3 linked regions of the Catalinimonas alkaloidigena genome follow. The protein of the gene in region 2 binds, or shares a complex with, the protein of the main gene of each other region. Links are inferred from orthologs where the notes say so. Each region holds a gene or a part of one and is shown on either strand. Other genes may lie near its edges.

Evidence for each region. The genes of interacting proteins can lie anywhere in the genome.
Region 1: the proteins of tsaD (region 2) and tsaB are in contact, whole or in part, in a solved structure (PDB 4WQ4), measured with the Escherichia coli proteins. The link is inferred for Catalinimonas alkaloidigena from one-to-one orthologs.
Region 3: the proteins of tsaD (region 2) and tsaE are in contact, whole or in part, in a crystal structure (PDB 6N9A), measured with the Thermotoga maritima proteins. The link is inferred for Catalinimonas alkaloidigena from one-to-one orthologs. Residues at the interface, in WP_004082750.1 of Thermotoga maritima: Cys10, Asp11, Arg49, His50, Leu82, Gly84, Gly135, Gly136, Glu154, Thr155, Leu156, Asp157, Asp158, Ser159, Glu162, Asp165, Lys166, Arg169, Leu170, Tyr175, Lys213, Thr214, Leu217, Tyr218, Gln221, Arg222, Asn324; in WP_004082108.1 of Thermotoga maritima: Leu37, Gly38, Lys46, Lys57, Val59, Lys60, Ser61, Thr63, Phe64, Thr65, Leu66, Met67, Val69, Pro71, Tyr82, Arg83, Leu84, Asp86, Asp88, Phe89, Asp93, Ile128, Asp130, Glu131, Arg134.

Annotation. Positions count from the first base shown.
Region 1 is NZ_JAQFIL010000001.1:1,213,512-1,221,083, reverse strand. What follows is about bases 1,941-4,745. They hold tsaB (tRNA (adenosine(37)-N6)-threonylcarbamoyltransferase complex dimerization subunit type 1 TsaB), read right to left. Parts: upstream 3,784-4,745; coding sequence 3,097-3,783; downstream 1,941-3,096. Other genes in these bases: OKW21_RS05125 (UDP-N-acetylmuramoyl-tripeptide--D-alanyl-D-alanine ligase), read left to right, coding at 3,991-4,745; OKW21_RS05135 (DUF2480 family protein), read right to left, coding at 2,538-3,059; OKW21_RS05140 (PAS domain-containing sensor histidine kinase), read right to left, coding at 1,941-2,261. In the rest of the region: OKW21_RS05150 (PAS domain-containing sensor histidine kinase), read left to right, coding at 1-278; OKW21_RS05145 (response regulator), read left to right, coding at 296-712; more of OKW21_RS05140, read right to left, coding at 765-1,940; more of OKW21_RS05125, read left to right, coding at 4,746-5,271; OKW21_RS05120 (DUF2461 domain-containing protein), read left to right, coding at 5,268-5,927; OKW21_RS05115 (superoxide dismutase), read right to left, coding at 5,978-6,586; OKW21_RS05110 (cation diffusion facilitator family transporter), read left to right, coding at 6,757-7,572. UniProt on the Escherichia coli protein: Required for the formation of a threonylcarbamoyl group on adenosine at position 37 (t(6)A37) in tRNAs that read codons beginning with adenine.
Region 2 is NZ_JAQFIL010000001.1:2,316,929-2,324,571, reverse strand. Bases 1,471-4,346 are described here. They hold tsaD (tRNA (adenosine(37)-N6)-threonylcarbamoyltransferase complex transferase subunit TsaD), read right to left. Parts: upstream 3,494-4,346; coding sequence 2,447-3,493; downstream 1,471-2,446. Other genes in these bases: OKW21_RS09520 (translocation/assembly module TamB domain-containing protein), read left to right, coding at 3,646-4,346; OKW21_RS09530 (DUF533 domain-containing protein), read left to right, coding at 1,471-2,460. In the rest of the region: OKW21_RS09540 (HNH endonuclease), read right to left, coding at 1-391; SsrA-binding protein SmpB, read right to left, coding at 468-938; more of OKW21_RS09530, read left to right, coding at 1,153-1,470; more of OKW21_RS09520, read left to right, coding at 4,347-7,643.
Region 3 is NZ_JAQFIL010000001.1:6,394,293-6,402,059, forward strand. The notes cover bases 2,828-5,827. They hold tsaE (tRNA (adenosine(37)-N6)-threonylcarbamoyltransferase complex ATPase subunit type 1 TsaE), read left to right. Parts: upstream 2,828-4,108; coding sequence 4,109-4,546; downstream 4,547-5,827. Other genes in these bases: porX (T9SS response regulator signal transducer PorX), read left to right, coding at 2,828-4,116; OKW21_RS25875 (alanine dehydrogenase), read left to right, coding at 4,539-5,765; OKW21_RS25880 (serine hydrolase domain-containing protein), read left to right, coding at 5,781-5,827. In the rest of the region: OKW21_RS25850 (bifunctional UDP-3-O-[3-hydroxymyristoyl] N-acetylglucosamine deacetylase/3-hydroxyacyl-ACP dehydratase), read right to left, coding at 1-89; lpxD (UDP-3-O-(3-hydroxymyristoyl)glucosamine N-acyltransferase), read right to left, coding at 96-1,139; OKW21_RS25860 (HD domain-containing protein), read right to left, coding at 1,157-2,410; more of porX, read left to right, coding at 2,557-2,827; more of OKW21_RS25880, read left to right, coding at 5,828-6,941; OKW21_RS25885 (phosphatidylserine decarboxylase family protein), read right to left, coding at 6,999-7,667; OKW21_RS25890 (Glu/Leu/Phe/Val family dehydrogenase), read right to left, coding at 7,763-7,767. UniProt on the Escherichia coli protein: Required for the formation of a threonylcarbamoyl group on adenosine at position 37 (t(6)A37) in tRNAs that read codons beginning with adenine.

The sequences.
Region 1 (7,572 bases), 1.1 Mb from region 2 along the record:
CTAACCCCTATATCAACATAAAAGTAATGATCAAACCCGATGAGGCACATATTTTGGTGGAAGATAATGGTATAGGAATAGAAGAGAAGCACCTGGATAAAATATTTGGCATGTTTTTTCAGGCAGCCCGCGAATCTTCAGGTTCAGGTTTAGGTTTATTTATAGTTAAAGAAACGATCAACAAACTGGACGGTAGTATAAGTGTACAATCCAAACTCAAAGAAGGGAGTTGCTTTGAGGTGATTTTGCCCAACGAAATACATGGTGTTGATCTTTAGATTGTAGAAAGCATACGATGGAGAAAATTAAGCAAGTATTTGTCATTGATGATGACCCTATAAACAACATTATTTTTCAGAAATTATCGGAATTTGTAGATTTTGCAGAGGAAATCATACCATTTCTTAGTGCGGTGGATAGCCTTGACTACTTACAAAAGCTGGAAGAAGAGCAAGCCCCTCCCCCTAACATAATCTTTCTGGATATCAGAATGCCCATTGTCAATGGATGGGAGTTCCTGGAAAGATTAAGTAAGCTCAATAAAAATCATTATTTTGAGGGTACCGCCATTTATATGCTGACTTCTTCCTCTGAGCAGTCAGATATTAACAAAGCAAAAAACTACCATCTGGTTACTGATTATATTGTCAAGCCTCTGCTTACAGAAGATCTTGAGGCTATCAAAGAAAAAATGCAGGCTGAAACAGCTTAGCGTTTACTGCTAACGGCTTATCATATTGTCCCTTACGGTAGGCATGCTGCCGCTATATATCCAGTTTCATTTGCTTCTCGTTACTGCCAAATGTACTTGCAGAGGGTATATTTACAACAAAGCTCGTTCCCTGACCCAGCTCAGAAACTACGTGGATTGAACCTTGCATTTTGTCAAGTGTCTCCTTGACGATGTAGAGTCCTAGGCCTGTACCCGTCTGTCCTTCAGAAGCACGAAAAAACATATCAAAAATCTTTTCAATATGACTTTCTCCAATGCCCTGGCCATTGTCTTTCACGTGAATAGTAGCTTTTACCGGACTAACCTTTACCTTAACTTCTATAAAGCAATCTCTTCTATGAGTGCTGCTGTATTTGTAAGCATTGCTCACTAAGTTGTTTAATACTACTTTGAGGCGGTGTGCGTCTGTGAGAAAGGGATAATCCTGCTCAACCTGTATCACAGGTCTTATTTTGGCAGCATTTTCCAAATGAGCCATACTCTCGAAGATCTCTTCCACCAGGGGTTGAAATTCTATATGATCATGCTTCAAATCTTGATTAGCATTACGAGAATAGTCAACGATCTCTTTAATAAATTCATTAAGACGGTGCACACTCTTTTCCATCATCTGAATATACAGCTCTCTTTGACTGAAATCCTGCTCTCTCTTCAAAATATTAATCAAGCCAGAAATAGATGCGAGAGGTGCTTTCAGATCGTGTGTGGCACCATATACAAAATGATCTAAGCTCTTATTAGAATTTTTCAGTTCTTCAATCCTCTTGTTGAGTTTTCGCTCCAGTAGTTTCTGATCTTCCAGGCTTACGATTGTAATGTCAAAGCAAACCTGCCCTTCATCGGTAATGGTTGTAGATGCGCTTAATACGGCCCAGAACGGAGGGTGATCCGGTCGTTCTATTAATAGTGATTGATTGTCGACAAAGCGCTCCTCATTTAACAGTTGCACTAAAGTAAGCTTTCTTGAATGCTGCCCTTTATAAACCGTAACTTCATTATGCAAACTCTTTGATCCTGCTGGTAAGAATAATAAAGTTCGTGCATGAGGGTTGGCGTATTGTAATTCTCCTTCTTGGCTACACCTGAGAATTCCTGTCTTTACATTATTTCCGATTACAACTTCCTGAGTGCTTGTTTGTAAAGGTGTAGAAGGAGCTTCCTTACTAATTTCGGACGGCTCTGTGGCCTCCACCACATTGAAAACCTTTAGTTTATTGCCTTCTTCATCTACAGTATTAGCAGTAAACGAATAAACATTTTTGCGAGTACCATTTTTACTGATAATCTGACGCAGTCCAGACTTCTGATGCCCTTCAATATAATTCTGGTAGTATAAACTAGCACGAGCACGATAACTCTCAGGTTGCAAGATAGAGTAAGATTTGTTGATCAGCTCTTCTCTTTCGTATTCATAAATAGCACAGAAAAATTCATTGACATCAATAATCTTGTTACGGTCATCTACTACACACATACCAAGATTAGCAGCACCAATGAGCGTATCCAGCAACCTTTCGGTTCGTATCATGAGGTTAGATTGTATTTTAATGATATAGAGATTTAAGGAGCTTACGAATTTATAGATATATGTCGGATAAAAAAGTCGTTTTTGGTCAGCGCAATGCTCTACCAGGCAGGTAGGAATTCTATGCTTAGCTACAAAAGCTAGAAAATCAGACACTTGACTAATTTCACTTCATTAAATCTGTAAAGTGATGAGCATAAAAAAATTTCTTAAAAAAAAGAAAGAGCAAATACCCAATTGGCACCTGCTCTTAACGTTATGAAAATATTGGGAATAAATTTATTTCTTTGGCTTTTTATACAATGGAACTGTACTACAAGGCTCACCATACATGATACTGCTTACATAAGGGCGAAGCATGCGTGTGATCTCAACATAAGCATAAGTAGGCACCGGCAAGTTTCCACAGCCCTTTACTACAACTTTTGCGTCTTTGAATTTTTCAATATCTACTTTTTCCAATGCTTTAGTAAAAAGTGCCACTTCTAAAGTTTCTAAACTTCCATAGGTTACCATGGCCGCATATGGCTCCAGCTTAATAGTAAGAAGCATATAAGCCCAGGTAGGTACGATAGCATCTACCGAGCAGTTAAGTGCTACATACTTCCCTTCATATTGAGACCAGTCGTGTTCTTTGACAAAAGCCCTAAAGTCTTTTTCCCTCAGGATAGCTTCCTGAAAAAGATTATCTTTGATGTCATACACTATTCTTTCACCCTTTGGATAGTAGTCTTCCAGATTAAATGTTACCAGAGGACTTTGGGCGACTTTATTGATAATTTCTCCTTCCTGCTGTCTCATAATTTTTCTTCAATGCTTTACAATTTAGGCAACGCAACTATTTCTTTTTAGGTTTAGTCGTGCGAAATTCTTTGAGATAAAAAGGTTCAAAGTAGGCAACATCCTCAAAGCTTTTTGCATCAAATTTTTGCCATGCCAGTTCTCCGACCTCTTTGGCTGAAGGCTGTATGTGTTCTATGAAAATAGCATGTTCTGAACGATTTTCTAAGAAGGAGCGGCACTTATCGCTTCCATCACCAAAAAACCAAACTTCCCTGTCGTTTAAGTACTTATCAAAACTATTTTCTTCTACTACTAAAGGGGCTGTAGCATGCACTTCTTCACCTGCTGAGTCTCTTATCTGATAATACACTTCCATTCTTCGCGCATCCAGCATAGGGCAGAGCAAAGCATTTTTCTTGTTATATTTTTGAACACTTAGAGCCATCGCTTCCAATGTGTTAATAGCAATTAGAGGTATCTCCAGCGCAAAGCACAAGCCTTTAGCAGTAGATGTACCTATCCGCAAGCCTGTATATGAACCGGGCCCCATAGAAAGTGCTACCGCACTTAACTGTTTTCTATCTACCTCACAATATTCCATAAGATCAGCAATAAGTGGGTGCAAAATGGAGGAGTGTGATTTTTCCAGATGAAAATCCTGCAAGGCTAAAAGTTGTCTGTCACGATGCAGTGCAACTGAGCATGTTTTGGTAGCGGTTTCCAGGCTCAGAATATAGCTCATAGTTAATTTTTTTGCTTACTTGCGTGAGATACGATGGTATTATAGTTCTTAGTGTTGTATGTGATTCAAGGCTATATGATTTTCATAGACGTAATCATTTTTCCTTAAGTGAGGTTTTACATGAAACAGCATTTATATGTTTCAAAATCTTTGATATCATTATCCCTAAAACTATAGAACCATAACTCTAAGAACTATTAAATCACAATGATAGAAGATATTTACGAGAAATTTTTGGAATGTGTCCAAGTTTCTACAGATACCCGCAATATCATACAAGGCAGCTTGTTTATAGCACTAAAAGGGGAAAAGTTTAATGCAAATCAATTTGCTGCCGATGCACTGGAGAAAGGCGCCCGCTATGCCCTGATTGATGAGGCAGAATACCAGCAGGATGAACGGTTTATTCTAGTTCAGGATACGCTGCAGACCTTGCAGAAATTAGCCCGTCATCACCGCCGTCAATTTGATATACCCGTACTAGGAATTAATGGTACTAATGGTAAAACAACGACCAAAGAACTTGTAAACCGGGTATTAAGTGTGAAATACAAAACGCTGGCTACGCAAGGTAACCTCAACAATCATATTGGTGTACCTCTGACCTTACTTCAGCTCCGAAAAGAGCATGAGATAGCAATTATTGAACTGGGAGCAAATAGCGTTGGTGAAATTGCCATGTTATGTGAAATCGCCGAACCTTCGCATGGTTTGACTACCAACATCGGGAAAGCTCACATGGAAGGTTTCGGGGGCTTTGAAGGTGCTATTCGCGGTGAAAGTGAGCAGTACCACTATCTTATCCAAACAAGGGGCACTGTCTTTATTAATTCGGAAAACCCCATTCTCAGTAATATGGCAAAGCGCTTTGAAGCGCCACTGTTTTATCCCGCAGAAGGTGATTATTTTCATTGCAAGCTGATCAGTGCTGACCCATTTATCATATATAAGCATGAAAACGGCCAAGTAACTGAGACTAAGCTGATTGGTGCTTATAACTTTGAAAATATTGCTGCGGCGCTTTGTATAGGTAAATATTTTGAAATACCAGCTGAAGCTGCTAATCAGACAGTAAGCCAGTACCAACCTTCTAACAAACGTTCTCAGCTGATTGAGAAAGGTAGCAATACCATCATCATGGACGCATACAATGCTAATCCCGATTCTATGCAGGCTGCAATTATTAATCTGAATAAGATGAAGGTAGGGCATAAAGTAGCCATACTGGGAGATATGTTTGAACTGGGAAAAGACAGCCCTGCTGAGCATGTTGCTATTGGCACACTACTCACCCAGTGTAACATCAATGACGTGCTGCTTTGTGGTAGCATGATGGAAGACGCAAAAAAAACATATCCAGAGGCTCACTTTTTTCCAAATAAAGAGCAACTCAAAACCTATTTGCAGACTCAAAATTATGAGCATGCAACCATATTGCTGAAAGCCTCAAGGGGCATTGCTTTAGAGACCATACTAGACGATCTATGAATTCGCAACTTGTACTCAGCTTTCTGGATGAACTGGCCCAGAATAATAATAAAGATTGGATGGATGCCCACCGCTCGTGGTATGAAGAGGCTAAAGAAGAATTTAAAGTTCTGGTAACCCAGCTGCTGAGCGAACTCTCTGTTATAGATGAAGGGCTCGTGGGACTGGCACCTAAGCACTGTATCTTCAGAATCAACAGAGATATACGTTTTTCCAAAGACAAAGCACCATACAAAAATAATTTTGGCGCTTATATGTCGGAGGGGGGTAAAAAATCACCCAATGCTGGCTATTATCTCCATATACAACCTCATGGAGAATCTTTTATTGGAGGAGGTATGTACCATCCCAGTTCAGAGGTAATATCCAAAGTGAGGCAGGAGATTGATTATAATGCATCAGAGTTAAAAAAGATCGTTTCTAAAGCTGACTTTCAGGAATATTATGGCACAATACAAGGAGACAAACTGAAGAAGGCTCCCAAAGGCTACGAAACAGATCATCCAAATATTGAATTGCTCAAACTAAAAGACTATGTAGTAATCCATAAGCTGAGTGATGATGAGATCAAAAGCGAAAATTTTAAAGATGATGCTATTCGGATGTTCAAAACGATTGAGCCTTTCATACGCTACCTTAATGTAGCAATAAGCTAAAAAAACCCTTTCCATGGAGGAAAGGGTCACAATTATAGATTTACTTTTCCTTACTTGGCTGCTGAGTAGCGCTTGCTTACTTCATCCCAGTTTACCACATTCCAGAAGGCTGAAATATATTCGGGACGTTTGTTTTGATAATTTAAATAGTAAGCGTGTTCCCACACATCTAAGCCCAGGATAGGTGTTCCTTTCACTTCGGCAATCTCCATAGCAGGATTGTCCTGGTTAGGCGTTGAGGTAATTTTAAGTGAACCGCCAGGCTCAACAATCAACCAGGCCCAACCTGAACCGAAACGGGTAGCGGCAGCATTATTAAATTCTTCTTTGAAACTGTCAAATGAGCCGTAAGCCTTGTCAATAGCCTCAGCTAATTCACCACTGGGCTTTCCACCTCCATCAGGAGATAAGACTGTCCAGAAAAGAGAGTGATTATAATGTCCTCCCCCATTATTACGTACAGCGGTGGACAAACTTCCTATGCTCTTCATCAGGTCATCCAAAGACATATCAGCCTGGGGAGTCCCTTCAATTGCTTTGTTAAGTTTAGTCACATAACCGCCATGGTGTTTATCATGGTGGATTTCCATAGTTTTGGCATCGATATGAGGCTCAAGTGCGTCAGAAGAGTAAGGTAAGTCAGGTAATTGGAATGCCATTGGTTTGTTTATTTAAGGTTTAAAAAAATATTAAAAAAATCATCATTGAAATGATCTTTGTCTCTACAATTTATATAAACGACTATTCAAAATCATTATTTTTTTACAAAACTTAGTGCGTACTTTTGTCGGCCTAAACGAATAAGCTTGTTTTTTTAAATAGGATTGAGGTGTCAGATAGAATTGATAAAATTATCCGAGCAGCCTGGGTAGGCATAGTTGGGAATGCATTACTCGCGCTGATCAAAATGGTAGTTGGCTTCACAGCGAACAGTCAGGCGGTAATAGGAGATGGTATAGATACTCTTTCAGATGTAGCTACTTATGTGATTATCCTCTTTACGGCGCGAATCAGTCAAAAACCTCCCTCTGTGAAATATCCTTACGGATACCAGCGTGCTGAAACTATTGCCAGCAAATTCCTTTCATTCTTTATATTTTTTGCCGGCGCACAACTGTTTTATGTAAATGTAAAAGACCTGATCAGCGGTGTTCAGCGTGATTTACCTGATATGCTTGCAGTATACGCTACTGTATTTTCTATGCTCGTAAAATTTTTGATGGCCAGTTGGCAGTTCAAGGTCGGAAAAAAGACCAATAGCAGTATGTTGATCGCTAATGCCAAAAATATGCGAGCAGATATTATACTTTCGCTTTCTGTACTGATTGGCATTGCAGTTACGCTCCTGCTGAAAATGCCTATCATAGACACAGTTATAGCAATCGGCGTAAGTCTGTGGATTTTACGTATTGGTTTCAAAATATTCATGGAATCAAATACTGAGCTAATGGACGGTGTGGACGACACCTCTGCATATGAAAAGGTGTTTGAGGCAGCAGATGCTGTAAAAGGGGCTCATAACCCACATCGGGCTCGCATCCGTAAAATGTCAAATCTTTACCTTATTGACCTGGACATTGAGGTAGATGCACGTTTGAGCGTGGCAGAATCACATAAAATCAGTATCGCCGTAGAGCAGGAGATC
Region 2 (7,643 bases):
CTGCTTCTGGGGAACGATCTCCTTTGTTGGTATTACATCTGCGACAGGCGGTTACCAGGTTACCCCAACTTGTCTGGCCACCCTTAGAACGAGGTACTACATGATCTAAAGTCAGATTTTTAGTAGTACCACAGTATTGGCAACTAAAACGATCTCTTCTGAAAATGTTTTGGCGCGTGAGCACAACACCTCTATAAGGAATACGAACATATCTATAGAGCCGGATTACGGCGGGCATAGGAAATGACTGATCTACGGTATGCAGCAAATCGTTTTCCACTTCAGTTAAAAGTTCAGCTTTGTTTAAAAATACAAGAATAAAGGCACGCTCCATTGAGCAAATGGCTAAGGGGCTATAATCCTGATTCAGGAGTAACACTGTACGATTCATTGAACTCAGTTTTGTTAAAAGCTTTATATTAACTTTGTAATGATAGTACGACCTTTATTCTCACATAATATATCTACTAAATCTTCATCCGGTCTAACTCCCGTTTCACATCTTTCTTTTTAATATCTTCTCGCTTATCGTAGAGTTTTTTACCTTTTGCTAAAGCAATTTCAAGCTTGGCAAGCCCTCTGTCATTGATAAACAGACGGGTTGGCACCAGCGTCAGGCCTTTTTCATTAGTCTTGGACTCTATTTTATCCAGTTCCTTTTTTTTAAGTAATAATTTTCTTTCACGATCAGCTTCATGATTATAATGCGTTCCCTGTTTGTAGGGTGTAATGTGCATTTGTTTCACAAAAAGCTCCCCCTTCTTCATATAACAATATCCCTCCTGAAGATTTACTTTTCCTTCTCGGATAGACTTTATTTCTGTTCCTGTCAACTGTATTCCTGCTACATATTTGTCCAGAAAATGATACTCGTAACGTGCTTTACGATTATTAATATTTATCTTATTTGAAAATCGTTGTTTATCGTTTTGTGCCATACACTATCTTATCAATCTTTTAATATAACAATAACTTTTTTAAAATAAATTTGAAATTCATAAGATTCAAACAATCCTCCTAAGCTAAGACTTTATTCAAAGATTTACATCCCTTACTCATGTTATTGGGTTGAGCTTACATTAAGCAAATAGTCTCAGCGCGGCAATAATCTTAAATACTGAAAGAATAACATATATTGTACAAAAAAATGTTATGGATTTTCGTAAAAAAGGCTGGTTAAAACAATACCTTCATCTGAGAAATAACTATACCTTAAAAAAGGAATATGACAGGCTCATGGAGATAGAAAATGCGCATGAGCCAGAAACTATTCTTTATGAGTTATTGCAACCTACCGGTTTCCTTTATGGGCATCCAGCCAACATTCCAATCAACTATAAATCTTTTTTGAGGGCATTGCGAACCGAAAAGATGCCCATGCAGGACAAAACCAAAATCATACTCACTGAAAGTTTTCTCCATAGCGGTCTGATTTCGCCCCGCTATCAGCAGATTAGTCAAAGGTTAGATGTTGCGGATGCTTTACTGGAGTCAGCAATTTTTATTGGAAAATTTTACCGGGCGGTATATCCCAATTTATTTACCACACATACCTCAGGCTTTTTCAGACGAGATAAGAAGGGCTTGGAGTTATCCGAATACCTCATTGGTATGAGAGTAGGAGATGATGCCCAAGCTTCAAATTTCTGGGGACAGTTTTTCAGAAGTAGCCTTTTGTTTCTGGATGTATTGTACTTCGGTCAATGGCTTCACGCTTTTAGAACTGATCATGCTGCTGAACAACTACTTCAAAACCACCGGGAAGACAGGCTACTCATTTTTAAAACCATATTAGCAGCAGCCTATGCCAATAAAACGTTAGAAAAAGAAGAAAAACAACTCATCCAAAGTTATCTGGAAGTAGCACAATTTGACGAAGAAACGCATAAGAATACGCTTGAGTTGATTGACAAAGGCCTGAACATTTCAGCGCTTGAAATTACCACGGCTCAATCTCAGGTCATGAAGAAGCACTTATTGGAACTGGCAATACTCACAGTTTGTGCCGACAGAGAAGTCAATCAGGCAGAGCAGGAATTTCTGGATAAACTTAGGAAAAAGCTCAAACTGGATTATATGACTTTTCAGAGCAGTATGATTGCTGTAGAAAGTTTTATTGTGGAGTATTGGCAGCAGATTCAAATGCAGGACGAAGACAAGATCAAAGCTTTAGGAACGCATTTACTTAACAGAATTTCACTCATGCTCAAAGAACAGGAGGAGTCACTGATCCAAGCGTTAAACCAGCATCCGCATCTTGTTAAACTTTTGCTAAAAAATCAACAGGAAAAGTTAAGTACTGAAGACCGGAATAAAATTAGAAAAGGGCTATTTGAGGTGATCAATACCTTACCTTATTTCACTGCAATAGCATTACCAAAAGCTTACCTGACTTTTCCGAATTTGATGGAAGTACTACCTCAGGATTTGTTATTGCATAAAAGCCTCAATAACGCATAAAATGAAGACGCGCATCGGGATCTATACGTAAACTCGCCTCATTACCTGCCAGCAAAAGATAATGTGCAGTAATAGCAATCATGGCAGCATTATCGGTACAGTATTCCAGTTTGGGCAAATAAATAGTCCAGCCTTTTTCTTTGGATAGCTCATCCAGCTTTGCTCTTAACCCCTGGTTGGCTGAAACTCCTCCGGCAATCGCAATTTCGCAAATACCAGTTTGGGTTGCTGCGCTTTCTAGTTTTTCCATCAACATAGCAATCAGCGTTTTTTGAATGCTAGCGGCTATATCTGCTTTATTGTTTTCAATAAAGTCAGCGTTTTTATTTTCATGCTTTTTTAAAAAATTGAGAAAAGCAGTCTTGATGCCGCTAAAAGAATACTGCAAATCCGGCATATTGGTCATAGGAAAAGTAAATTTGTCAGGATCACCTTCCTGAGCAAGTCTGTCAATATACGGGCCTCCGGGATAAGGCAAACCCATTAGTTTTGCACATTTATCAAAGGCCTCTCCCACCGCATCATCCTGAGTCTCTCCAAGGATTTCCATGTCCAAAAAACTGTTCACCTGCACGATCTGAGTATGTCCACCACTGACAGTAAGACAGATGAAAGGGAAACTGGGCTTGGGTGCATCAATAAAATGAGCTAAAATATGCGCCTGCATATGATCTACTGCCAAAAGTGGTATATCCAAAGCATAAGCCATTGACTTAATGAACGATGCTCCTACCAACAGTGAGCCTAATAATCCTGGTCCTCGGGTAAATGCTACACCATTAAGCATACTTTTTGTTATATTTGCGTTAGAAAGAGCTTGGTGTACTACAGGTACGATGTGTTGTTGATGAGCTCTGGAGGCTAATTCAGGCACTACTCCACCATATTTTTCATGAACTGATTGAGAAGCTACAATGTTGCTTAATATCTTCCCGTTTTGTATTACAGCAGCAGAGGTATCATCGCAGGATGATTCTACTGCCAATATGTTAACTGTGTCAGTTTCTTTAAGGTTTAGCAGGGATTCATTCATATTTACTGGAAAATTTGGGTAAAGAAACAATAAATAAGAGTACAACTCAACGAAAAGCTGTCAAGACTATTATATGGTTTAGTGCAAGCTTGTTTATAGCGTTAGCTTTGCTTGTAGCTACCGTCCAAATCCCCTATTTCCAAACCAGAATCGTGCACAAACTTGCCAGTATTATTACAGAAAGAACTGGCTTTCAAACATCTATCAAAAACGTTAATATTAAATGGTTTGATACCATAGTATTGGATAGCATAGTCGTAGTGGATGATGATAAAATCCCGATGATTTATGTGGATGAGATCGCGATTGACTTTGACATAAGGACCTTCACTGATGGTCAAAATATATTCCTGAGTGAGGCCCACTTACAGGGTGGACAGGTAAACCTGATCAAAAGTCCGGTAGATAGTACACTTAACATGACCCGGTTTATTGAAAATGTAAGGAGCATTTTCAGAAAAAGAGGTAAAAAAAGATCTTCATCTCCTCCTGTTTTCACAATTTCAGATGTTCACCTTAGGGATTTAAAGTTCAGCTATTCTGATCTTGAGAGGCCTCCTATCACAGATGCATTTGATTACAACCACTTTAAGCTAGAAAATATTCAAGGTGATGTAGAAGATTTCAGAGTCGTAGCAGATACACTGGAACTTATGATAAATACGCTAAGGTGTTACGAGCCAGTCAATGATTTTACTATTCATGACTTTATTGGCTTTTATCGCTACACAAATCAATCCATGACCTTCCAGAATTTTGATCTGTACGCTGGAAATAGTACGATAAGAGATTCAGTGGTATTTAATTATGATGGCAAAGAAGATTTGAGCTATTTCAACGATAGCATCACCATCAATGCTAATATCAAACAGTCTGAAATATATTCACGTGACTTAGCGCTCTTCGCACCTTCCATGCATCGTTTTGATGAGTTTTATACAATCAGTGGAAAGTTTGATGGAGAGGTTAGAAACTTTACCGCCCGTGATTTTATTCTGGACTATGGTGCCAGAAGTCACCTGGCCGGAGATGCAAGTTTCAATGGCTTACCAAACTTCAAAGAAACGTTTATAAACCTGGAGCTTTCAGATGCATTAATTGATACTCGTGACCTTGAGCAGTATATCAACGATCAGCAAACTTATCTAAACGTTCGTAAATTTGGTGATATTAAATTCCGAGGGGAGTTTTTAGGGTTTCCTAACGATTTTGTTGCGAATGGTAGTGCTGAAACAGCCCTAGGTAATATTGCTTCTGACATCAACCTAAAGCTTGCTGAACAGCCTATTTATTCCGGAAGCCTGGCCCTTACAGATTTTAATCTGGCTGCATTTAGTCCTGAGCCCGGACTTTTTCAAAAAACTACTTTCAAAGGCACGATTAACGGAAATGGCTTAAGCATTGATGATGCTGATTTCCAACTGGATGCTAATTTCAAGTATTTGGGGATAAATCATTATCGTTACAAGAACATATCCACCAATGCTCATTTCGCAAAATCTTTTTTTGAAGGGAAACTGGATATACAGGACCCTAACCTCAAATTCTCACTCAATGGTACGCTTGACCTGAGGAATGGTAAAGAGGACATAGTGCTTCAGGCAAAGCTGGACACTGCTTTTCTAAAAACGCTAAATCTTACAGAAGAAGAAATTTTTATCAGGACTGAGCTATCCACTAATACCAAAGGATTTAAAGTTGATGATCTGGTTGGTAATGCTTCTTTCAGAAAGCTGTTTGTTAGCTATGAAAACAGAAACCTTGCGATAGACACATTATCATTTACTTCCATTAAAGACCAAAATGAAAGGATATTTAGCCTTTACTCGGATAAGTTTGACGCTAACCTCAGAGGGGATTATGATTTTTCTTATTTAGTAAATGATGTGGAAGAGCTGGTCAAAGAGTATCGCTTGATCTTCACCAATAATGCTGAGGACTTACAGGCATATTATAGTAGCAAACAGGTGAAGCCTATTGAATCCTACCGGAATGATAAGTATGAGCTGAACTATGATATTTCTCTTGATGATATTAACCCGCTATTACAATTATTTGATCCGCAACTTAGCATTTCAAATAACACCCGTCTGAATGGCAAATTTACGGGAGGATATACTAATATTATTACCCTGCACAGTAAAATAGACACCATCAAGTATGCTAACAGTATCTTGTTAGATAATACTGTTGATATTTCCACTTCAAAAATTGCAGACAGCACTGAAATTCTTGCGATGGTTTATCTGGAGTCTGAAAGACAGGAGATTGACAAAGATGAATTAAATTTAAATACGGAGAACTTTATCTTTGAAGCCATCTGGAGTGATGACCACATTGATTTTCAGCAAAATGTAAAGCAAGAGTATACGAATAATCATGCTGCTATCTCCGGTGAATTACGTTTTCTTAATGATACTACCGAGGTTATTTTTAACCCTTCTGACTTACTTGTCTTAGATCATCCCTGGTATTTTTCTGACAGCAATAAAATCGTTTACTCAGACAAAGAACTAGTTTTTAACAGCTTTTCTCTATTTAATGAATCCCATGATGAAGGGCTACAGGAAATTGCGTTATTTGGCTCATTATCTGAAGATCCTGAGAAAATGCTGACTTTAAAAGTTGATAACTTTCAGGTGGATAATCTTAGTCCGCTCCTCAAAAGGAACTATCAGGGAGAAGTGAACGGGTTTATGGATATCCAAAACGTTTTTGAATCCGCATCCGATAGCACCCGGCAACTTGTACTTGACAGCGAGTTTTCTATTGGTGATTTTAGCATCAACAATTTTGCAGTAGGTAAAATCATCACTTTGGCAGATTGGGATAATATCAATAAAGAGCTCAGGCTGAACTTAATGGTGAACCGGGATGGTGAGCGCATCATATCTTTAAACGGCGGCTACAAGCCCCGCTTAATCAACGATCCTCTTAATATGAAGGCCACATTTCAGAATATGAATATCAACATTCTGGAGCCTTATTTTGACGAATTTTTCTCTGAGTTTGGCGGAACAGCCGATGGTGAGTTTAGTATTTCAGGTAGTTTGCAGTATCCCATCCTTATGGGGCAGGGAAATATTCAGGATGGAAGTATCAAAATCAACTACCTGAATACCAGTTATACTTTTGATGGAGGCATCTTTTTTGACGAAAACACAATAGGTGTAAAAGACCTTGCGCTATTTGACCAACGAAATAATAAAGCGGTATTCAATGGAGGCTTTTTCCATGATGGCTTTACCAATTTTGTCATTGACCTGACCGGAGACCTTGATAATGTGGCTGTACTCAATACCGGCCTTAAAGACAATGACCTTTTTTATGGAAAAGGTTATGCTACCGGAAAGGTGAATTTATTAGGAGCGATCGAGAATATGAACATCTCTGCCCGGGTCACTACTGAAAAAGGGACCAAGATTTTTATTCCTATGGAAAGTATTGAAGATGTGCAGCAATCGGACTTCATAAGCTTTGTAAATTTTAAAGATAGTATTAAGAATGAGTCAGGCGTCGACAAAATTAACCCTACAGGCGTAAACCTTGACCTGGAAATTGATATCTCGCCTGATGCTTATGGCGAACTGATTTTTGATATCAAAACCGGTGATATCATCCGTGGAAGAGGTGATGGGCAGTTACAATTACTTCTCTCATCAGCAGGAGAGTTCAGTATGTTTGGAGATATCTCATTCCTGGAGGGGGGCTATAATTTTACGTTATACAATATCATCAATAAGGAATTCAAGATTCAGCCCGGCAGCACTATTTCCTGGCTGGGTGACCCCTATGGGGGTATTGTAGATATTACGGCTACCTACCAGCAGTTAGCATCTCTTGAGCCTCTGATCAATATCAGTGATGAAGAGACTTCTGATGAAATAAGGCGCCGATATGACGCGATTGTAAATATGGATCTCACCGGGGATCTTATGTCACCCAATATTGATTTTGCCATTGATGTTCAGAACTATCCGGAAAATAATGTTCAGCTACAGGCAGCAGTGGAGACCTTAAAAAATAATGCGCTTTATGGTGAAGAAGAGTTAAAAAGACAGGTTTTTAGCCTTATTGTGCTCAGACGTTTCTCCGAGCTCGGGTCATTTGAAGGCAGTGGTAACTTCGTGAGCAGTAGCGTAAGTGAATT
Region 3 (7,767 bases), 4.1 Mb from region 2 along the record:
AGAAAAGTCATATTGGCTCTTACGCCGGTATGTAAACCTACGCCAGATACTGTAATAGACTTCTTAATTGTGTGTTGTCTGATATTCATTATTAATTATTCCTCGCTTCCGGACAAAGTTAATACTTTTTTCTCTAGTTGTTGAATACGGGCGGCTAAATCCGGGAGGTTCTTGAAGGAAGCATATACCCTTAAGTATTTATTACGGTCAAAGCTGGGACTCCCTAGCTCTATACTACCGGGAGTCATAGACTTTCCTACTCCTGCCTGTGCCCCTACTTTACTGTTGTCACCAATTTTGAGATGTCCTACCACCCCAACCTGTCCTGCCAGCACGCAGTTTTTGCCAATTTTGGTAGAGCCGGAAACTCCTGTCTGGGCGGCGATCACCGTATTTTCTCCTATTTCAACATTATGAGCAATCTGGATTAAATTATCAAGCTTCACTCCATTGCCTATCTTTGTAGACTCCAAAGTAGCGCAATCTATTGTGGTGTTAGCGCCAATATCTACATGATGCCCTACAATAACATTACCTACCTGAGGAATTGTTTTATAAGTACCGTCAGCCTGAGGAGCGAAACCAAAGCCGTCACTTCCTATTACCGCTCCTGCATGCACCACACAATGAGAGCCTATTACGCAACCAGGATAGATCTTAACTCCGCTATGGATGATAGTATGATCGCCTATCTGCACATTATCACCAATATAAGCATGAGGATAAATTTTGACGTGATCACCAATCTTACAATTGGCTCCTATATACGAAAAAGCCCCTCGGTAAATATCCTGACCAACTTCTGCGGTACTATTAATATAGGCAGGTTGCTCTACCCCTTTTTTTTGAAAATTGACCAGTTTATGATACTCTTCAAGAAGAGCAGTAAAGGCCAGGTACGGATCTTCTACACGTATCAGGGTGGTATGCAGTTCTTTCTTGGGGTGAAAATCTTTTTTAACTATTACAGCGCTCGCATTCGTAGAGTAGATAGAGGCTTCGTATTTAGGGTTGGAGAGAAAGGAAATCGCTCCTTTACCAGCATCTTCTATTTTTCCCAGCTGACTGATCTTGATAGAACCATCTCCCTCCAATTCACCATCGAGTAGGTTAGCAATGTATTCAATACTAAATTCTATCATTTATGTAGGTTTTATTAGGAATATGCTATGCTGTTGTGGCGCAAATTTACATCTTTGGGCCAGCATAGGTAATATTTTTTGACAATTCTGCTCATAGCCTTAATATTAGGCAAGTCCGATGCCTGTGCTATGTCAAAAATCTTGCCCTCTTTGGTGATTATGTTGATTTTTTGACCGCTCGAGACATAAGCAGCATTACTGATACTACCATGTACCATAAAATACTTTAGTTCCTGTTCTGTGATCTTTAATTTGCTTAATATTTTTTTTTCTAACGCTTCTAATTTTTCCTCAGGGGTCACTTCATTGCTCAGCTTTATTCTAAATAGTCTTCGCTCCAGCAAGCGGCTGCTAAGATCAGACAAAACCCGGTCAGGATGGTATACCCACTGTTTGATAGCTGCCCAGATATCAATATCATCCAGCGACACAAAATGCTTAAGACAATTCTGATCCTGCTCAAGCTCATCTAGTGTTACTTTCTGATTAAGGAAAAATGCCAAACTGGGACTGGCTTGAACATCTACCCCCTGCGCTGCCAAATCAATGCTTCTGTTCATAGTAGAGATCATCATTTTCTCAGCACTTACACTGGTCTTATGCAGATATACCTGCCAGTACATAAGCCGACGTGCATTTAGAAAATTTTCTATGCTATAGATTCCCTTTTCTTCTACAACGATCTTATCATTTCGCACATCCAACATTTTGATAATACGGTCAGCACCAATCTCTCCTTCAGAAACCCCGGTATAGAAACAGTCTCGTTTGAGATAATCCAGCCGGTCGATGTCTAACTGGCTGGAGACAAGCTGATGAAAAAATTTACGCGCATATTGATCCGTAAATATCTGATAAGCCAGATGCATATTTCCTCCAAATGTATCGCATAATCGCCTGATGATCAGCTCCGACATTTGTTCATGTCCTACTCCGGGGATGAGCACATACTCCAAAGCGTGAGAGAAAGGCCCGTGTCCGATATCATGCAATAAAATGGCTATTAGCGTAGCTTCAAATTCGTCTTCAGAGATCTCCTGCCCTTTGTTACGCAGGCTGCTTAAAGTGCTTTGCATCAGGTGCATGGCTCCCAGTGCATGATGAAAGCGCGTATGCAACGCCCCCGGATAAACAAAATCAGCTAAACCCATTTGTCTGATCCTTCGTAATCTTTGAAGGTACGGATGTTCTATAACATCAAAAATCAAATCAGAGGGAATATTGATGAAGCCGTATACCGGGTCGTTAAATACTTTTCTCTTGTTCAATTTTTATATGTTTTTTTTAAATATTCTCAACATGATTTTTTGCTACTTTATCGTTCCTTCACTTAAGTAAGTAGCTAATATTATTTTATCTCAAAACTTCACTACCTTAGATTAAGTTTAAAAAGCTAAGTAAACAGGATATTTTTATGCAAAGATATAGCATTTTGTGGGCGGATGACGAAATTGACCTGCTTAAACCTCATACTCTTTTTCTGGAGAATAAAGGATACGAAGTCGTCACAGTAAATAGTGGTGCAGATGCCATTGACGCATTTGAGAAGCGTCATTTTGATATTGTTTTTCTGGATGAGAACATGCCCGGGATGACCGGATTGGAAGTACTGGATTACATCAAATCCTCTAAGCCCAGCATTCCGGTGGTGATGATCACCAAGAGCGAAGAAGAAATGATTATGGAGCAGGCCATAGGAGCTAAGATCAGTGATTATCTTATCAAGCCGCTTAACCCCAACCAGATTTTACTCTCTGTCAAGAAAATTCTGGATAATAAGCGTCTGGTTACTGAAAAAACCAACCTGAGCTATCAGCAGGAATTTCGTAACCTCAGCATGGCCTTTGGCGAGGATATGAATCATGAGGAATGGGTAGAGGTTTATAAAAAGCTGGTGTACTGGGAACTGGAAATTGACAATACAGAAGAAAAAAGTATGTCAGAAGTTTTAGACATGCAGAAGGAAGAAGCCAATAACAACTTCGCCCGCTTCGTAATTGACAATTATGAGTCATGGCTTAATGACGTGAATGCAGAAAAGCCAATGCTCTCCCATCAGTTAATGCAGAAAAAGGTTTTTCCCCATATTAACGATGAAAGGCCCGTATTTTTCATTGTTATTGACAACCTCCGTTATGATCAGTGGAAAGTCATAGAGTCAACGGTGCTTAATCATTTCACTATGGAAGAGGAGGATACTTTCTACTCTATACTTCCTACTACTACTGCTTACTCACGGAATGCTATTTTTTCGGGCATGTTACCGTCAGATATGGAAAAGTACCATGGCGATATCTGGGTGGGAGATGATAAGGAGGAAGGAAAAAACAACCATGAGCATGAATTTCTAAAGCGTCATCTGAAAAAACGGCATCTAAATGTCAAAAGCAGTTATCATAAGATTACCCAAACACAGCAGGGAAGACAACTGGTAGACACGGTACCCAACCTGCTGAACAATGATCTTAATGTGATCGTGTACAACTTTGTGGATATGCTCTCTCACGCTCGTACTGACCTGGAAATGATCCGCGAACTGGCCCCGGATGAGTCTGCTTATCGTTCTATTACCCGTTCATGGTTCATGCACTCTCCTTTGCTGGATCTTTTTAAGCGCATCGCCCGGGAGAAAGCAAAGATTGTAGTTGCGACCGACCACGGCACCATAAGGGTAAAACACCCCGCCAAGATCATTGGTGACCGTAATACCAATACCAATCTACGGTATAAGCAGGGCAAAAACCTTAACTTTGACAATAACAAAATTTACGCTGTTAAGAAACCTGAAAGCCTGTTTCTTCCTCGTTTAAATGTATCTACTACTTATGCATTCGCTACGCAGGACTATTTCTTTGCCTATCCTAACAATTATAATTATTATGTAAATTACTACCGTGATACTTTTCAGCACGGTGGAGTTTCACTGGAAGAAATGATTGTGCCGGTAATCACGCTCAATAGTAAAAATGCCTGAAGTATTAGGAGAAATAGTGCTTAAGCGACCAGAAGAGGCACTTGAAGCAGCAAGGAGGCTGAGAAAATTAGCTGAAAGCGTAGATGTTTGGTTGTTTTATGGGGAGATGGGGGTAGGCAAAACTACCCTGATCAAAGCGGTTTGCGAAGACTGGCAGGTAATGGATACCGTATCAAGCCCCACTTTTGGGCTGGTGAACGAATATCAGAACACCGACCATCAAACATTCTATCACTTTGACTTTTATAGAATAAAAGATGAAGCAGAAGCCTGGGATATCGGTACAGAAGACTATTTTTACTCGGGAAATTACTGCTTCGTAGAATGGCCTGAACGCATTGAAGGTTTGCTTCCTGAAGAATTTATTCGTATAGATATACAGGCGGAGGCTGATCAAAGCAGAAGAATCTATTTATCTAAACATGGGTGACCAATACAAATCGGGTTTCAAAGAGTTGGCCAAAGAACAGGCCTTGTATCCACAGGAGCAACTCCTCAAGGTAAAAGAAGGGAGTAAATCACTAAATATGGGAATTCCCTGCGAAATTTCCATGCAGGAAAATCGCCTGATGCTTACACCGGAAGCTATTGCAGTGCTCAGCAGTAACGGACATGAGATTGTAGTAGAAGCTAAAGCAGGCGCTTCCTCAAAATTTACCGATAATGAGTTTAGTGAAGCCGGGGCTAAAATTGTGTACTCTGCCAAAGAAGCGCTGGAAGCCAATATCATTCTTAAAGTAGAACCCCCTACCCTGGATGAGATTGAAATGATTAAGCCAGGATCCACACTTATTTCTGCTTTACAGCTCGGTAACCAAACACCCGAATATATCCAGGCGCTTAACAAGAAAAAGATCACCGCCATCGCTTTTGAGTTTCTAGAAGATAAAGTTGGAGGTATGCCGGTAGTACGTGCCATGAGTGAAATTGCCGGCAATACTGTTATGTCTATCGCCTCTCACTATCTGAGCAGCGTAGCCAATGGAAAAGGAATGATCATAGGTGGGATTACCGGCGTACCGCCTACCAAGGTGGTCATACTGGGTGCCGGAACAGTCGGAGAATATGCTGCTCGTGCCGCTATTGGGCTGGGCGCGCAGGTACAAGTGTTTGATAACCAACTCTATAAACTTCGCCGTATCAAACATGCACTGGGACACCAGGTGTACACTTCTACCATGGACATTTCTACGCTGGGGGAGTCACTTGAAAACGCTGACGTAGTGATTGGAGCCGTAAGGGCTGAAAAAGGCACTAATCGTATGATCGTCACAGAGGAGATGGTCGCCAATATGAAAGAAGAGTCAATAATTATAGATGTAAGCATTGACCAGGGGGGCTGTATAGAAACTTCAGAGCTTACTTCTTTAAAAAATCCGGTTTTCCGCAAGTACAATGTGATTCACTACTGTGTGCCTAACATTGCCTCCCGGGTAGCGCGCACCGCAACAACTGCATTTAGCAACATATTTACTCCCATATTACTACAAACAGCAGATGTGGGGGGGATTAATGAGATGATATTTCACCATCGTTGGTTTATGCGCGGGGTCTATACCTATCATGGTAGCCTGACTAATGCCGCAATCGGAAAGAAATTTAACCTCAAGTTCCGCGATCTTAATCTCTTGATGGCGGCCCGCTTCTAAACCCATTTACACTACATGATTAACACTATACCTAATCAAGCAGTACTAATGCTGCTTTCGCTATTTCTATGGGCTGGGGATCTACAGGCTCAGCATGTTTACTATCCTGAGAAAAATAAGTGGGAAGAAAGAGTTCCGGAAGAAGCAGGGCTAAATGCCAGTAAACTTAATGAAGCGATAACATTTGCCCGGGAACACGAATACGAAGGTGCCCGCGACCTGCGTATTGCTATCCTCAAAGGTTTTGAAAGAGAACCGTATCACAAACTGGCAGGCCCGGTAAAAGAAAGAGGAGGGCCGGCAGGTCTGATCATCAAAGATGGCTATATCGTAGCGAAGTGGGGTGATGTAGAACGAGTGGATATGACCTTTAGTGTCACCAAAAGTTATCTTTCTACCATAGCTGGCTTAGCGGTTGATGATGGCTTGATTGGAAATGTTGATGATCCTGTACAAGCTTATGTATGGGATGGCACATTTGAAAGTGAACATAATAGTAAAATTCAATGGAAGCACCTGCTGCATCAGTCTTCTGACTGGTCAGGCAGCTTATTTGGCATGTACGATTGGGCTGACCGTCCGCCAAATGGGGGAGGGATTGATGACTGGAAGAGCCGTACATTACTTGAGCCGGGAACAAATTTCGAATATAATGACGTACGGGTAAATGTACTGGCCTACTCTCTACTACAAGTCTGGAGAAAACCGCTACCTATGGTGCTTAAGGAAAAAATTATGGACCCGATCGGGGCTTCTTCTACCTGGCGGTGGTATGGATATGAGAACTCTTTTGTCAATGTAGATGGTATTAAAATGCAGTCAGTGAGTGGTGGTGGCCATTCGGGAGGAGGACTATTCATCAACACCCTTGACCATGCACGCTTTGGCCTGCTTTTCTTAAGAAATGGTAAATGGAGAGACCAGCAGCTTGTTTCTGAACGCTGGATAAAAGGTTTACAGCAATCCTCTCCTGGCAATGAGAGCTACGGCTATATGTGGTGGCTGAACAAAGGAAACCAACAGTGGGAAGGTGTTAGCAGCTCAGTATACTATGCAGCTGGCTTCGGCGGAAACTTCATTGTAGTAGATCAAGAAAATGACCTGATAGTAGTCACCCGTTGGCTCAATCCACCTCAGATCGGTGAAATGATGAGACTGGTGACAAGAGCACTATAAACAAAAAAGTGGAGCTTATGGCTCCACTTTTATTATCCTATTAATTTATCTCAGCGGTTAACCTTCCGGAAGCTCTGCAATTACGGTACGTCCAGCCTTGGTTTTGTCACCGATATTCACCTTTACCAATGAGCCTATTGGCAGAAACACATCTACCCTTGACCCAAATTTGATAAAGCCAAACTCTTCGCCCTGTTTAATCTTATCTCCTTCGTCCACATACCATTTTATTCTCCTGGCCATAGCTCCGGCAATTTGACGTACCATTACCTCTATGCCATTCTGTAATTCTACTACCACTGTCGTCCTCTCATTGTCAGTACTTGACTTAGGGTGCCAGGCTACCAGGTACTGCCCCGCATGATACTTAAAGTATTTGATCACCCCTGAGACCGGATTGCGGTTGATATGCACATTGATGGGAGACATAAAAATAGAAATCTGCAGGCGCCTAGCGCCCTGAAAGTATTCGTGCTCGTCTACCTCTTCAATTACTACCACTTTACCATCGGCGGGGGCAAGCACCTGCTCCTCACTACCCTGTACAATCACCCTGGGGTTTCTGAAAAACTGGAGAATGAGCAGATAAAATATAGTGCTGGCAATCATGGTAGCCCTGTGTAACTCCTGTCTGCCCGGCAGTAGGTTAATAAGCAACAGGTTAGCTACTACCAAAATGATTAGCAGTACTATCAATAGTGTACGTCCTTCTTTATGAATCTTCATAGAGACTTATAAAAAGTATCTTAAGTGAATTACAACAAATGATACTGCTAAATAAGAGGATTTGTTCATCAAACCAATGCCTAAATTATAAAATGCTAGA